Regions from separate parts of the Arthrobacter sp. JZ12 genome, predicted to be linked through region 2. Evidence: riboswitches for the same ligand, from Rfam matches in the RefSeq annotation. Region 2 holds a riboswitch; the other holds the start of a gene.
What was found. A riboswitch is a leader RNA that binds a small molecule or an ion and turns the genes downstream of it on or off. The one in region 2 is predicted to bind cyclic di-AMP.
Positions count from the first base shown of each region.

Region 1: it holds a riboswitch for cyclic di-AMP, as region 2 does, so the genes downstream of both, GC088_RS02385 (M23 family metallopeptidase) here and GC088_RS08770 (C40 family peptidase) in region 2, are expected to answer to the same signal.

Region 1 covers NZ_CP045246.1:480,986-489,016, reverse strand. The annotation lists gene GC088_RS02385 (M23 family metallopeptidase) at 1-1,046, opposite strand, end outside; cyclic di-AMP (ydaO/yuaA leader) riboswitch at 1,051-1,244, opposite strand; gene GC088_RS02380 (iron-dependent transcriptional repressor DtxR) at 1,359-2,063, opposite strand; gene serC (phosphoserine transaminase) at 2,299-3,426, shown strand; gene GC088_RS02370 (MFS transporter) at 3,438-4,724, opposite strand; gene GC088_RS02365 (DUF3027 domain-containing protein) at 4,758-5,474, opposite strand; gene GC088_RS02360 (cold-shock protein) at 5,478-5,861, opposite strand; gene GC088_RS02355 (hypothetical protein) at 6,054-6,332, shown strand; gene GC088_RS02350 (helicase-associated domain-containing protein) at 6,434-8,031, shown strand, end outside.
Region 2 covers NZ_CP045246.1:1,892,133-1,900,163, forward strand. The annotation lists gene GC088_RS08765 (NAD-dependent epimerase/dehydratase family protein) at 1-916, shown strand, start outside; gene GC088_RS08770 (C40 family peptidase) at 1,018-1,917, opposite strand; cyclic di-AMP (ydaO/yuaA leader) riboswitch at 1,922-2,113, opposite strand; gene GC088_RS08775 (YtxH domain-containing protein) at 2,260-2,541, opposite strand; gene mutM (bifunctional DNA-formamidopyrimidine glycosylase/DNA-(apurinic or apyrimidinic site) lyase) at 2,618-3,625, opposite strand; gene rnc (ribonuclease III) at 3,641-4,381, opposite strand; gene rpmF (50S ribosomal protein L32) at 4,439-4,642, opposite strand; gene GC088_RS08795 (YceD family protein) at 4,645-5,178, opposite strand; gene modA (molybdate ABC transporter substrate-binding protein) at 5,417-6,211, shown strand; gene GC088_RS08805 (ABC transporter permease) at 6,208-7,002, shown strand; gene GC088_RS08810 (sulfate/molybdate ABC transporter ATP-binding protein) at 6,992-8,026, shown strand; gene GC088_RS08815 (hypothetical protein) at 8,014-8,031, opposite strand, start outside.

The DNA.
Region 1 (8,031 bases), 1.4 Mb from region 2:
CACAGCCAAGCGAGCGGATCGACGTTCTTGCCGTCAACCAGGACCTCGAAATGTAGGTGGCAGCCAGTGGATGCACCGGTAGATCCGACCCTGGCGATAGCCTCTCCGCGCTCCACAACCTGGCCTTCAGCCACGTCAATGGACGCGAGGTGGTTGTAGGTGGTCTCGAGGCCGTTTGCGTGCTTCACAACTACCCGGTTGCCGCCACCGTAGGGGTGCCAGCCGACGAAGGTAACCGTACCGGCCGCCGCTGCCTTCACAGCGGTTCCGCAGGCCTCGCTCATGTCCTGACCGGTGTGCATCTCACCGGCACCGGTAATCGGGCTTACACGGTTCCCGAAGGGTGAAGTCATGACCACCTTGTCCAACGGCGCGGCAAGCGAGCCCTTTGACTCTGCCGTGACCACCTTGCCGCCGGAAGCGGAGACGATATCGGCAAGCTTGGCGTCCGGATCGAACCGGCCGTGCAGGGCAGCGCGATCGAACGAGATATCGGCGCCCTCAGCAGCCTGAACCGGCTGAAGGACTTCCTGCTCGGCTTCGACGGGCGCAGCTACCGCCTGAGCCTGCGACGGGACCACAGCGGCCGTCGTGGGCAATGCCACCGTCAACACCATGCCTGATGCGGCGGCGGCAATCGCCACTTTCTGACTCAGGCCGGTGAAGGAATGGTCGTTCCGCGCGATGGCGGCCCGACGGCGTCGTTCGCTGCGCTGCCCATCCCGAGGGCGGACCGATGAGGCAACGGTCGTAGCGCCGTCGCGGGCAGCACGCCGGGACACCGGGATCGCAGCGGCAACGGGCGCAGGCGCGGCAGCAGCCGCAGGAGGCGCGACTACAGCAGGCGGAGCAACTGCAGCACAAGCTGCAGTGGGCGCTGCTGCCGGCGGTGCCGGAATGGTGACAGCCGGGGAAGGCGAAGGCTGCGCTTGAAGCGCAACAGACTGTGCAAGCCGCTGGGCCCGCTCCCGCCTGTGGGCGTCGCGTGGCCGCACTTCAGCGACCGGGGTGTCGGCACGGCGGCGCCCCGAAACAGTACTAGACAAAGAGACCCTCTCTCATTTCATGCCTGCGAAGTTAGCTGTCGGATTCGAGTATGAGAAAACTCGGTTCGGAACCCGCGCGATGGCTGCTCCCGAACTTCACCCCAAGGTCATGGCTGGCCATGACCGGTTGTGGGTCCTCCGCCCCTGTCCATACTGTTCAACACTGGGCTCGCTGACAGGGTTAGGCGTGCGAACCAGGTAACGCTGAAGTATCAGCGCCAGTGTTCAACTATAACCGGATCCGCTCAAAAGTAATCATTTCGTAACCCTGCTGTGGATATCCTGCGTCCAATCTGCAGGGCAGGCAGACATTTACGCGGAATGTTGAACTGCCACAAAGACGTGGGATGCCACCTCGGGCGGCAACTCAAGCGCACCTTCCACGCCCGGAACGCGCACCGAGACGTAGTCACCAACCGCCTGCAGGGCCAGCGTGGCACCGGGACGCAGTCCCCCTTCATCCAGCTGGGTCAGCAGCTCGGGATCCACCTGAATGGGTTCAGCCAGCCGCACCAGCGTGACCGTTGACTCTGGAGAGTAGGCCTGCATGGCTTCGGTGAGGGTGCTGGTGCCCGGCGCAGAATCCTCGGGCGGCGTACCGCCGATTGCTTCCAGTCCAGGGATTGGATTGCCGTACGGAGACTGGGTGGGCTGCCCCAGCAGTTCGTACAGGCGCCTCTCGACCCGCTCACTCATCACGTGTTCCCAGCGGCATGCTTCGTCGTGCACGTAGGCCCAATCGAGGCCGATTACGTCAGACAGGAGCCGCTCGGCCAGGCGATGCTTGCGCATCACTTCGACGGCCCGCCGCCGGCCGAGCTCCGTAAGCTCCAGGTGCCGGTCCCCCGTGACCACAACGAGACCGTCCCGTTCCATCCGCCCAACGGTCTGGGAGACGGTGGGCCCTGAGTGCCGAAGCCGCTCCGCGATGCGCGCCCGCAGCGCGACGATGTTCTCCTCTTCCAGTTCAAGGATGGTCCGCAGATACATCTCGGTTGTATCGATGAGGTCCGTCATGCGGGGTTCAGCTCCTTGGCACTGGTGCGGGTTGAGCGTCGGTGCGGCGGCCGCCTGCTATAAGGGTGGGCCGTCGTCGTCATCCCTACGCCCCACAAGGTTAACCCATCCCGGCAGTAGCACCGGGCAGAGGGATTGCCTGCTGGTTGTGCACCGGTCACAATGCGACGCCTACCCAGCGCGCTGGGGCAGAATGGTTTTCGAACCCACCGCCGTACACCGTCCTGGAGTATTGATGAGCACTTCGACCGACATTCGCATTCCCACCGACCTGCTTCCCAAAGATGGACGGTTCGGCGCCGGCCCGTCGAAGGTCCGGGCAGAGCAGCTGGAGGCGCTGACCCAGGCCGGCAGCGCACTTTTGGGCACTTCCCACCGCCAGGCTCCGGTCAAGAACCTCGTCGGGTCGGTACGGTCGGGTCTGCTCGACTTCTTCCAGCCTCCCGAAGGCTACGAGGTTGTCCTGGGCGTGGGCGGCTCCACCGCTTTCTGGGATGTGGCCTCGTTCGGCCTGGTCCAGGAGCGCGCGCAGCACCTTTCTTTCGGGGAATTCGGTTCCAAATTTGCGGCGGCGACCTCGAAGGCTCCATTCCTCGGTGAGTCAACGGTTATCAAGTCGGAGCCCGGCACCCGTCCGGTCGCCACGGCCGAGTCGGGCGTCGACTTCTACGCCTGGCCCCAGAATGAGACCTCAACCGGCGTCGCCGCCCCCGTTGAGCGGGTGGCGGGAGCCGACGACGGCGCCCTCGTAGCCATCGACGCCACCTCTGCTGCCGGCGGGCTCCATGTCGATGTCTCCCAAGCTGACATCTATTACTTCGCACCCCAGAAGAACTTCGCTTCCGACGGCGGACTATGGCTTGGCTTGTTCTCTCCGGCAGCGCTCGAGCGCGCTGCCGCGGTCAAGGCCTCCAAGCGCTGGATCCCGGACTTCCTCGACCTGCAGACTGCGATCGACAATTCGCGCCTTAACCAGACGTACAACACCCCCGCACTTGCAACACTGGTCACCCTGAACGCCCAGATCGAGTGGCTGAACAGCAACGGCGGCCTGCAGTTCGCAGCAGAGCGTACGGCCGATTCCGCCGGACGCGTCTACAGCTGGGCCGAGGGATCCGCCGTCGCTACTCCCTTTGTCAAGGACGCCGCCGACCGCTCCAATGTCATCGCCACGATCGACTTCGATGAGAGCGTCGACGCCGCAGCAGTTGCCAAGACGCTCCGGGCTAACGGCATTGTCGACGTCGAGCCCTACCGGAAGCTGGGGCGCAACCAGCTGCGCATCGCCACGTTCGTGGCCATCGAGCCCGAGGATGTCTCGGCTCTGCTGCAGTGCATCGACTACGTGGTGGAGCGCTCCTAGCCGTTCCTCTGCTAGCTGTTCCTCTGTGAGACATCCCGCGCCGTGGCTGCCAGGGTCAGCCTGAGCCGCCGCGGCGCGGAACGCTCGAGCCTCAAGGTCACGTGGTGCGACCGCCAGATCCAGGCCAGTCCGGCGACGGCGGCAACAAGGCCCGACGCCGCTGCGACGGCCAGGCCCCACCGCGGCCCATACGCGTTGGTCACCCAGCCGACGATCGGCGCCCCGATCGGAGTGCCGCCGAGGAAGATGGCGAAGTAGAGGGCCATGACCCTACCTCGCATCTCTTGCGCGGTCGTGGTCTGGACGTAAGCATTAGCGCTGGTCATGAGGGTCAGGGCGAACAGCCCCACCGGCACCAGGGCCAGGCCGAAAAGCCAGACGGACGGCGCCAGCGCCGCCAGGATACAGACCGCTCCGAAGGCGCCGGCGGCACCGAACACGAATCTCAGGCGGGGCCGTTCCCGGCGGGCCGAGAGGAGCGCGCCGGTAACGGAGCCGACAGCCATGATGGAGGACAGGGTGCCGAAAATGCCGGCCCCGGTGTTGAATTCGGTACGGGCCATCGCCGCGATATACACCGCAAAATTAAGGCCGAATGTCCCCACGACGAAGACGGCGAACATCACCATCATGAGGTCCGGTCGGCCGCGCACGTAGCTGAAGCCGGCCCGGATGCGTCCACGCCCGGGAGCGGAGCGCTCAAGAATGCGCAGTTCACTACGCCTCAGGACGCCAAGGACGGAGATCATGGCCCCGAAGGTCACGGCGTTGATCAGGAACACCCAGCCCGGACCCACTGCCGCTGTCAGGAGGCCGGCCACCGCCGGACCGATCATGCGCGCTCCGTTGAAGGAGGCGCTGTTGAGCGCCACCGCGTTCGGCAGGAATTCGTCCCGGACCAGTTCGGAGGCGAACGCCTGGCGCGCCGGCGCATCGATCGCTGACACCACCCCCAGCGCCAGCGCAAAGGCGTACACATGCCAGAGTTCGGCCAGCCCGAACACCACCAGGAGCCCCAGCCCAAGGCCGAGGGCAGCCATCACGGACTGCGTCGCGATCAGCAGCCTCCGGCGATCGACGGAATCAGCAATCAGCCCCGCCAACGGAGCAATGAACAGCTGGGGCCCGAGCTGCAGCGCCATCACAACGCCCATGGCCGCGGCGTTCTGGTCCGTGAGGATGTCGTAGACCAGCCAGTCCTGGGCAGTTCGCTGCATCCAGGTGCCGATGTTGGAGATAAGTGCCCCGATGAACCAGAGCCGATAGTTGTGGACGTGCAGGGAGCGGAACATGCCCATCAGGCCGCCATCCTTCCTGCACTACGCCACACATCAGGCAACCGGGGAGTCGCCTCCGGAAGTGCTTGTGAAACCTTCGTCGACCGAGTCACCGCTGCTATTGACGACGTCGGTCCCTCCTTCTTCCAGCCCAGGAGAAGGCGCCGCGTCAACCACGTCACTCCCCTCCTCAGCCGGGTAGTCGCGAGCAATGTCCTGCTCAGAGGAATCCTCGCGAGCTGCATCCACCTGTGTGGGACCTTCGGTAGCTGCGTCTTCCTGCACGGTGTCTTCAGGGCGCACGCGCTCCGCCCACGGAACCCAGTCGGGGGCAAGCAGGGAGTCGGCGGAGGGCAGAAGCCCAACCTCGCACACCGTGGCTTCCTTCCCGCGAGGAACCCTCGCGAGAGTTGCGAACCACTGCCACCCTGCATAACCAGGCACACTCGCGGCGAAACGATGGGTCACCAGGCGGTCAGCTTCCGGAACAGCACCCAGGTGGTCTCCCACCTCCGCCTCCCGGGCAATCTCCAGCACGCCCTTGCGGGCGACGTCGACAGCCGCCGCAAGGACCGCGTCGGGCTTTGAGGGCTTGCGGGGTGCCCGACGGCGCACGAGGGCAACCGCGGACGCGTCCGGTACCTGGGCAGCGATCATCTCCACGGCGGATGATTCAGCTGCCTGCACGTCCGTTGCCGGCGACTCAGTCGCCGGGGATTCGGTTACCGGGGATTCGGGTGCCGGGGATTCGGTTGCCGGGGATTCCGACATGGACTAGACGTCCAGGTCGTCCGCGACGGCGCGCAGCACTGCTGCAACCTTGGCCGAGTGCGCCTTGTCGGGGTAACGCCCGCGTCGCAGGCCGTTCGATACGTCGTCCAGGAGACGGATGAGGTCTTCGGTAATGACCGCCATGTCTTCGGCCTTCTTCCGCGTAGCTTTCACAACCGAAGGCTGCGCGTCGAGAATACGGGCCGAGAGCGCCTGCAGGCCCTTGCGGCCGTCGGCGACGCCGAACTCCAGCCGGGTGCCCACCTTCACCTCGGTTACTCCGGCCGGCAGTGCGGAGGCATGCAGGAATACTTCCTTGCCGTCATCCGTCGCCAGAAAGCCGAAGCCCTTCTCAGAGTCGAACCACTTGACCTTGCCGATAGGCACGTAATTACCTCGTTCTCGAAACTGCGAGTGCGCGCGCGGGCCATACCGCACCGGCCATGATTGGCCAGCGAACCGACGGCCAATCATGAACCTGACTTGAAATGCTGCGCACAGGGAAAAGTCTGCCCTAATAGGATACCCGCGAACCGGGCGCCGATGGCTCCGGCAGCGTGCTTGTACGCTAGAAGCATCATGACGCAGCTTCCCCATCCCCTTCCCGACGGCGAGAACACCCATGCTCCGGCGCCTGGCCAGGTGCAGGCCCAACGGCTCCGACAAGTGCTGTTGATTGCCGCCGTCGTGCTTGCGGTGGTGGGCCTGCTGTCCCTGTTGGCGGTGCTTGTGTCCGCTTGGATGGGTGCTGAACCGTGGCCTGGATTTGTTACGGCTGCCTACTTCTTCCTACCGCTGGGCTTCCTCCTGATGCTCCTTAACGTGGTGCTCAGTGTGATCCTTCGAGGACGGAACTGACCGGCGCTACTGACCGGCACGGCTACCGGCGCAGCTGACCGGCGCAAGCGCAACCACCCTTCCACCAGCGCCCAGAGGGGCGTGCGAGTAACGTTAATTCGGTGTCAGCTATCCGCGCCCTAGCCGAGGATCTGGCCTCCCGGAGCGACGCCGAGCTCAGGAGGCTGCTAGCCGCGCGCCCTGACCTTGTGCTTCCTCCGGTGCCTGACTTCGCGGCCCTGGCCGCCCGCGCCTCCACCCGGGTGAGTGTCCAGCGGGCTTTGGAATCCCTCACCGCCCCGCAGTTGATGGTTCTTGAAACGGTGGTTGTTGCCACCGATCCGGACGCGCCGGACGGAAGCACCGCAACCACTCTCAAGAAGGACATCGCGCAGGCCACTGCCGCCGCAATCGAACCGTACCTCGAGGAGTTGCACGCGCTGGCCCTGCTCCGGAGCGGGCCGTTGGTGAGGAGCCGCCGCTCGTATTTCCCGCTCGAGGCGGTGGCTGATGCGCTCGGCCCATATCCGGCGGGCCTGGGGCGACCGCTCACGGCTTTGGCCCGGCAGTACCCCGATTACGGGGAGCGCCTCCTGACCGGACTCGAGGTCCTGCGGGCCTCCGGCCTCCCCATCCCGGAAACGGCGTCAGCAGCAGAAGCCGCACAGGTACTGACCGATCAGCTGGAGGATCTGTGGCCTGCAGTCGCCGAATCAGCACCGGAGAAGGCACTGGCCCTGCTGCACAAGCTTGCGGGTTCGCCCGTCGGGTCCGCCCCCGTCGCTTCCTCAGGAGCCTCGACGCCCATCTCCTGGCTGCTCGAACGCGGCCTGCTGATCCGCCTGGACGCCAATCACGTGGAGCTTCCGCGGGAAGTTGGTCGCGCCGCCCGCGGGAACGTGGTGGTCCGGTCGCTGCCCGTCACTCCCCCCGCTCCGCAGTTGGACGGCGTCCGCACAACCCTGCGGGACAACGCAGCCTACGGTGCGCTTGCTGAGACGCTCCGGCTGGTTACGGAACTCCTGACCGTGATCGCCGCCGGGCCGGTCACCACGCTGCGGACCGGCGGAGTGGGGGTGCGCGAGGTGCGGCGCCTCGCCGATGAACTCCGCGTTGAGCGGGAACAGGTCGTCTGGCTCCTGGAGCTGGTAGCGCTTGCCCGGCTGATCGTGCTGGATCCCGACAGTTCCCGCTGGATGGCTGCCGACGCCGCCTGGCCCACTCACGAACGCGACGAACAATGGCTCCGCCTGGTGCACGCCTGGCTTGATGCCGAACGCGCTCCCGCCCTGGTGGGCGGTCAGCTCCGCACCGGCAGCACCATTAACGCGCTGTCGTCGGAGGCGACCCGAACTGACGCGCCGGCGGTCCGCCGTCGCACCCTCGCCGCGGCACTCGCCCTGACCACGGCCGGGTCGGAGGCCGGGTCGGCCGTGGGGTACGACGACGGCCGCGCCGCCGTCCTCGACGTTCCCCCCGTGCTCGAACGCCTGTGCTGGGAACGACCGAGGCTGCGCCGCCGCTTCTCCCGACTGGTCCCGGGGATCCTTACCGAGATGGGACATCTGGGACTGTTGGGTTCCGGGGCCCTCACCGAGCTCGGCGCTGCAGTCGCCGAGGAGCGGTTCGACGACGCCGTTGCCCGGCTTCGCGAGGCCCTCCCCGAACCGCTCACGCACTTCATGCTGCAGGCCGACCTGACCGCTGTGGCTCCCGGATA
Region 2 (8,031 bases):
GGTCGGCCGGAGTTACTCGGTGCGCACTTTCCAGCGGCGGGGCTCCAGGGTCGCGGGCGCGCAGGATGTCTTCGGCGACCTCACCGATCCTGCGGCGGTTGAACAGGCAGTGGCAGGCGTTGACGGCATCATCCATCTGGCAGCGAAAGTTTCCTTCTCCGGCGAGGAGAACGAGTTCCACCGGGTCAATGTGCTGGGTACCGCCTCGCTGCTGGAAGCTGCACGCGCAGCCGGAGCACAGCGCTTCATTTATGTCTCGTCGCCATCAGTGGCTCACGTCGGCAGATCTCTGGCCGGTGCCGGTGCAGAGCCGGCAGATCCGCACGGTGCCCGCGGCGCCTATGCCCGCACCAAGGCGCAGGCCGAGCGGCTTGCCCTCACGGCTGACGATGGACGGATGGCCGTGGCAGCGATTCGTCCGCACGTTGTCTGGGGGCCCGGCGATACCCAGTTGGTTGAACGTGTGATTGCGCGTGCCCACGCGGGCAGGCTGCCCTTACTGTCCGGCGGGACTGCAATGGTGGATACAACATACGTGGACAACGCCGCCTCCGCGATTGCAGCCGCGTACGAGCGTATCGAACACATCCGCGGGCTTGCCCTGGTGGTCACCAACGGGGAACCCCGACCCATCGGTGAGCTTCTGGCGCGCATCTGCGCTGCCGGAGGTGCACCCGAGCCGCGTTGGTCCATTCCCGGTTGGCTGGGAAGGGCGGCCGGCAGCGTTGTGGAGACTCTGTGGCGCCGCTCCACGGCCGACGGCGAGCCTCCCATGACGCGGTTCCTTGCCGAACAACTTTCTACGGCGCATTGGTTCGATCAGCGCCGTACCAGGGAGCTCCTGAATTGGACCCCGGAGGTCGGTCTCGATGAGGGCTTCAAGCGGCTTGCGGCGCACTATGGAAACACTCGCTGATCAATTCTTCAGCGGGAACGCAAAAGGGAGAACCGGATGACCGGTTCTCCCTTTTACGTTGGAGCTGGGCTGCGGGATCGGCGTGAACCCTTCGCTGCTGCCTAGAGGCGCACGAAGAAGGCGCCCGGCAGGTCAGTCAGCGGGTGCTGCATGGTCAGGTTTGCACCATTCATGCCGCTGCTGATTACCTGGCCGCCGCCGGCGTAGACAGCAACGTGTCCACCGGTGATGACGAGATCGCCCGGTGCCGGAGTGCTGACGCGCTGGCCGTAGTTGGCGAACTGCAGCGGACCAAGGTCGCCGACCGGCTTGCCGGCTGCAGCCATGGCGATCTCCACCAGCCGGGTGCAGTCCTGGATTGCACCGGCCGCGAGCTGCGCACGGGCCGAAGCCAGTACCGCGCCGCCGATTCCGCTCGATGCGCCGTCAGCGACGGTGATCTTGGTGGACGATGCGGTGGTGATGCCCATGGTGCTGGTCTCTGCAGGAGCAGGGGCCGGTGCCGGAGCAGGGGCGGGCGCCGGAGCAGGGGCCGGTGCCGGAGCAGCAGCCGGTGCCGGAGCAGCAGCCGGAGCCGGAGCAGCGGCGGCGCTGCCGGACAGGCTGATTACCTGGCCGGGGTAGATGATGGAGTCCCAGCCCAGTCCGTTAGCAGCGAAAACTGCTTCCAGGCTGACACCGTAGTTCGCCGCAATGGCGCCCAGAGTGTCCCCCGGCTTCACGGTGTGGGTCGGTGCACCGGCAGCGGGTGCTGCAGGTGCGGGGGCGGGGGCAGCAGGTGCTGCTACCTGGACGCTGGTGTCGGCAGCCTGGACGGCTGCGGTGGTGGTGGTGCCTGCGCTGGCGGGCAGCGCTGCTCCGAAAAGGATTCCGGATGCTGCAACCATGACGGCTGCGGGACGGCCAACGGTTCCGGCGGACGAGCTGACAGCGTTGGAAACGAGCTTCAGCTTGCTGGGCGGAGTTGCACGGTGGCGCGCGACATGACGGTTCTTAGACAAAGGAATAGCCTCTCCCAATGCCTGCGGAGTTAGCTGTCGGATTCGGATGGGAGCCACCCGGACGTCTGCGGCATCAAGCCGGTACGTCTTCACCCCTAGGACTTCTTGCGAAGCCCGCTATCTGGTTCCCCCGCTCCTGCCGGTATGTCTAGCGAACGGACCCTCCGGCAGCGACAGGATTAGGCAATCAGCCGGAAGGGAGCCGGGCTGGTGAACCCGGCGTGTCCATAACGTTACATTCTTCGCGTCGAAAAGTCACATTTCGATCACGGGCCGGGCGCCCCTGCGCCCGGCCCGGAATCGTCCGCGCTAGTCAGACCTGAATGTTTCTGCTGGTCAGACCTATATTTTGTATTCGTCCTGGGCGGTTTCACCGGTGGAGTTATCGCCGCCTCGGTGCATGGCGGACTGCGCCTTCTTAAGGGCTTCCGTTGCCTGCGCCTGCACCTCGGGAGCCTTTGCCTTGACGGCCTCGGTAGCGCCGCTGACTTTGTCCTGCACCTTTGGGTTGTTCCAAAGCTCGTTCGCCTTGACCTTGATCTGTTCGTAGCTTGCACGACCAGCCCGGGCGCCCAGAACGTAGCCCGCTGCCATACCTGCCGCAAACACCAACTTGTTCTTCATTGCCATTCTCCTGTCGTGTCGACTTACTCAGAAGTCGAATCTAGTCAGGGTGCTTACTTTTGTCACGTCCGCGCACTCACCAACGGCCATTTCGGGGTCGTGGTTGGCAGCGGGGGCACGTGTAGGACGACCGGTTCATGAAGGTGTCGCGGCGGATCTGGGAGACCCGTCCATCCTCTGCACAGCGCAGGCACGGCTGGTTTTCGCGTCCATAGGCGTTGAGGGATCGTGCGAAGTAGCCCGAAGCGCCGTTGACGTTCACATACAGAGAGTCGAAGCTGGTTCCTCCGGCCTCGAGTGCGCGCACCATAACATCGCGGCACGCATCCACAAGCCGGGTCGCTTCCGGGCGGCGGAGCGTCTCAGTCGGCCGGGCGTAGTGCAGCCTGGCAGCCCAAAGGGACTCGTCCGCATATATGTTCCCGATTCCGGAGATCAGGCTTTGATCGAGAAGTGCACGCTTGATTCCGGTACGTCGGGAGCGAAGCCGTCGATAGAACTCCTCGAACGAAAACGCCGGATCCAGTGGATCCCGGGCGATATGCGCGGCCTCAACCGGCACCACGGGTTCCGGATTCTCACCTAGCCCGCCCGGCCGCCCGTCGGCAGTGGGGACCATGGAAGTCACGAACAGTCCGCCGAAAATCCGCTGGTCGACGAATCGCAATTCTTCGGGAAGCCGCTGGGCGGCATCAGTGGCGGAAGACAGGACCAGTCGCACTTTCAGGTGTTTTTCATCCGGTTGCCCGGCGTCCTCTACAAGCAGCTGTCCGCTCATTCCAAGGTGGGCCATGAGCGCCACCGGCTCACGTGCTGGCGGCGCACCCGGTTCGAGGGAGGGAGATTCGCCTACTGCGGCAGCAGCATCGTCGTCGGGAACTGCGAGCGGCAGCCAAAGAAACTTGCCACGCCGCACTGCGTCCGCCACGCGCGCGCCGACCAGGTTTCCGCGAAAGTCCTCCACCCCGAGCGCGTGCCGCCGGATGGAGCGTTGGTCGAGGACCTCAACGGATTCGATCCGCCGGCCGCGCACCCACCGCGCAAGACCACGGCGGACAACCTCCACCTCGGGAAGTTCCGGCATTGAAATCCCCGAACTTCAGGAAGGGTTGACGGAGGAATCGGACCCCACGCCGGCGGAGGCAGCCGACTTGTCAGCGCCGTCGGCCTGCAGCAGCTTCCAGGAGGCCGCAGCTGCCTCCTGCTCGGCTTCCTTCTTGGAACGACCGGACCCGGAACCGTAGGTATTGCCGCCGATGGTCAGTACCGCTTCGAATCGACGGTCGTGATCCGGGCCGTAACCGGTCACGCGGTAGTCAATGACCCCCATGCGTTGCGCAGCGGCGATCTCCTGAATACTTGTCTTCCAGTCGGTGCCTGCCCCGAGTGCTGCCGCGTCCTTGAGGACCGGCCCGATGATGCGCATGACTAGGCAACGGGCAGTTTCCATGCCGTTGCTGAGATAAGTGGCGCCGATGATGGCTTCCATGGTGTCGGCAAGGATGGAGGACTTGTCCCAACCGTTGGTCAGCTTTTCGCCCTGGCCCAGTAGGATGTGCGGACCGAGCCCCAGCCCCCGCGCCACGGACGCCAGAGCGCGCGTGCTGACGACTGCGGACCTCCGTTTGGCCAGCTCCCCCTCGGAGAGCTCAGGATTATCCCGGTAGAGGGCATCCGTTATGGACAGCCCCAACACAGCGTCCCCGAGGAATTCCAGGCGCTCGTTGGTGGGAATGCCGCCCTGCTCGTAGGCGTAGGAGCGGTGAGTCAGGGCAAGACGAAGCGTCTCGGCGTCAATACTGACACCGAGACGCTTCAAAAGGTCTTCAGAACTTTCCACGCAGGCGACGCTTTCGCGATTTCTGCTGCCGGTGCCTGACATGGCACCACCAGCAATCTAGACGTCGGCTACCTTGCGGCCCTTGTACTCAAGGAACAGCGCGGTACCTGCGGAGTCGGTTACAACCTTGGCCTGATGGGCAAGGCTGTAGGTGACGCGACCGTTCTCCACCGTCTTCACCAGCTTGGGAGCAACAGCCTTCCACTGGGAACGGCGTGCACGCGTATTCGAGCGGGACATCTTCCGCTTGGGAACAGCCACGACTAACTCTCTTCTCTCTCGTCTAACTCTGTCTTTGCTTCTGGTTCCGCCACCTGGGGGTCAGCGGCCGTGCCGGCCAACCCTGCCAGAGCAGCCCAGCGGGGGTCAAGGACCTCGTGCTGGTGTCCCGGGTGATCCTCGAGGCGCGCACCACACTCGGCGCACAACCCGGGGCAATCCTCCCGGCATACCGGCTGGAACGGCAGTGAGGTCACCACCGCGTCCCGCAGCACAGGTTCGAGATCGACGGAGTCGTTCTCCACCATGCGCTGCACGTCCTCCTCTTCATCCTCCGCCAACTCAGGGGCGTCGTAGTAGAAGAGTTCCTGCACATCGACGCTGCTGCCGTACGCGATCGGATCGAGGCATCGACCGCATTCGCCGGATACTTCGACGTCAACGGTTCCCGATACCAGGATCCCTTCATGCACGGCCTCGAACCTCAGATCCAACTCCATGTCGGAGCCTTCCTGAACGCCGATGAGCGCCACACCAAAATCCTTCGGTGCGGGCACATGTTCTTCGACTGTCCGCATACTTCCCGGGCTACGCCCGAGGTCCCTGACACTAAAGACCAGGGGCGAACTGAGATCGCTCTTAATGGGAACTCCTGTAGAACACGTGACCGACGAACCATCTTAGCGTGAAAGCAACCTCCACCCCAAACCGGACGCGGGTTGCATTACCACTGGGCAGGACGGAATGTGCCCGTTCCTGCCAGCATAGCCGGAACGGGCACATCTACCGTCCCGGGCCGGCTATATGCTTGCAAGCGTGTCGGCCCGCAATCGTTTCGTCGGACCCCTCACCCGAGTGGTGAGCCGGGCGGTCCGCGCCGGGGCCATCACCGCCGTCGTGCTCGCGGTAACCGGCTGCGGTGGCACCCAGCCAACGACGGCGGGAGCCGAACTTCACGTCTATGCTGCAGCCTCCCTGAGGAAGCCCTTTGAGGACATTGCCCGCGAGTTCGAATCAGTTCACCCGGGAACAACAGTTCAACTGAATCTCGCCGGGTCGTCTGAACTGGCTACGCAGATCATCGCTGGTGCTCCCGCTGACGTCTTTGCTTCGGCCGACCAGTCCACCATGGCACGGGTAGCCGACGAGGGCCTTGTGGCAGCGCCCGCCCGCGCGTTCGCCACCAACTTCCTGACCATCGCAGTGGCACCGGGGAACCCCCTGGGAATCGATTCGCTGAAGTCACTGACTGATCCGGACATCGCGGTGGTGCTCTGTGCCGAGCAGGTTCCGTGCGGGGCTGCTGCGGCGAGGGCACAGAACGCCGCCGGCGTAGACATCCAACCCGTCAGCGAGGAGGCCTCCGTCACGGATGTGCTGGGCAAAATCCGGTCCGGACAGGCAGATGCCGGCCTGGTGTATGTCACCGATGTCGCAGCTGCGTTGGACAGCGTGGACGGGGTGCCCTTCGACGAGGCTGCAGACGCGGTGAATGTATACCCGATTGCATCCACTCCATCGGGCGGCACGCGTGCCGACGAATTCGTCGACTTCACCCTTGGGCCCCAGGGCCGGAAGATCCTCGCCGAGGCGGGGTTTGGAGCGCCATGAGGCGTCGTTACCCCGGGCTTCCTGCCTGGACGCTCCTACCCGCAGGCATCGGCGCACTGTTCCTGACCCTGCCACTGCTGGCCATCGTCGTCAGGGTTGACTGGACCCGTTTTGTACAACTCGTCACGTCGGAGTCCTCTCGTGCCGCCCTGCTTCTAAGTCTCCAGACGTCCGGAGCAAGTACGGTCCTCTGCCTTCTCTTCGGAATTCCACTGGCACTGACGCTTGCCCGGACGCGTTTCCGCGGGCAGCAGATCCTGCGCGCCTTCGTGCTCCTGCCCCTGGTCCTTCCACCGGTTGTGGGCGGCATCGCCCTGCTGTACACCTTCGGACGACAGGGCCTGCTAGGCACCTCCCTGCGCATCCTGGGGGTAGACGTTGCCTTCTCCACCGCCGCCGTCGTCCTGGCACAGACCTTCGTTGCCCTTCCCTTCCTGGTCCTGAGCCTGGAGGGTGCGCTGCGCACAGCGGGCACCCGCTACGAGGCTGTCGCAGCAACTCTGGGTGCACGCCCCACAACCGTGCTTCGGCGGGTGAGTCTTCCGCTCGTTCTTCCTGGAATCCTCTCCGGCGGCGTGCTTTCCTTCGCCCGTGCTCTAGGTGAGTTCGGTGCCACCCTCACCTTCGCCGGCAGCCTGCAGGGCGTCACCCGCACCCTGCCGCTGGAGATCTACCTGCAGCGGGAGACCGATCCGGATGCCGCCGTCGCACTGTCACTGGTGCTGCTGGCGGTTGCCGTTCTGGTGGTTGTTCTTGCACACCGCATCCGGGACGGTGGTCATGAGGCTTGAGTGCACAGCCCGGATCCAAGCCCGGGACTTCGACGTGCAGCTATCGCTCGCCCCGGGTGAGACGGTGGCGGTGATGGGACCGAACGGCGCCGGAAAATCCACCCTGCTGAATGTGCTGGCAGGCCTGATCCGTCCCGACCGCGGTGCCGCCCGGCTCGGCAATAAGACCCTGTACGACGACGACACTTGGCTCGCGCCCCATTCCCGCGGGATTGCGCTCCTGGCCCAGGACGCGTTGCTGTTTCCGCATATGACGGTGCTGGAAAATGTGGCTTTCGGTCCGCGTTCCGCCGGCGCCTCGCGGACAACGGCCAGGGAAACCGCCCGCAGGTGGCTTCAGGAGGTGGACGGGGAGGACCTGGCGGCCCGGCGTCCTGCGGGCCTATCGGGTGGACAGGCCCAACGCGTTGCCATCGCTCGGGCGCTCGCGGCCGACCCGGATCTCCTCTTGTTGGACGAACCCCTGTCCGCGCTGGATGTTTCGGTGGCATCGATGGTGCGCCGGACCCTGCGGCGCGTATTGGCGGGGCGCAGCGCTGTCTTCGTGACCCACAGCGCGGTGGATGCGCTGCTGTTGGCCGACCGGGCCGTGGTTATTGACGGAGGACGCGTTGTCGAGGACGGGCCTGTTAGGCGTGTCCTGGAACAGCCGCGAAGTTCCTTCGCTGCGGGGCTGGCCGGCGTGAACATCGTATTCGGTACCACCGTGCCTGGGGGCCTCCTCGCTACGGACGGAACACGGGTGTTCGCCCCCGATCCTGAACTACCCCCAGGAGAGGAAGCAGCTGCGGTCTTTCGTCCGCAGTCGGTTGCGGTGCACCGCGGCCATCCGGGCGGCAGTCCCCGTAACGTCCTTCCCGTAGCAATTACTGATCTGGAGCACCACGGAGCCCGGACAACGGTGCGGGCCGGTCATTTGAGCGCCGAGATCACAGCTGCGGCAGCAGCAGATCTTGACCTGGTGCCAGGGTTGAAGGTCTACTTCAGCGTGAAATCCACGGAAGTGAGCCTTTACCTGCGCTGACCATG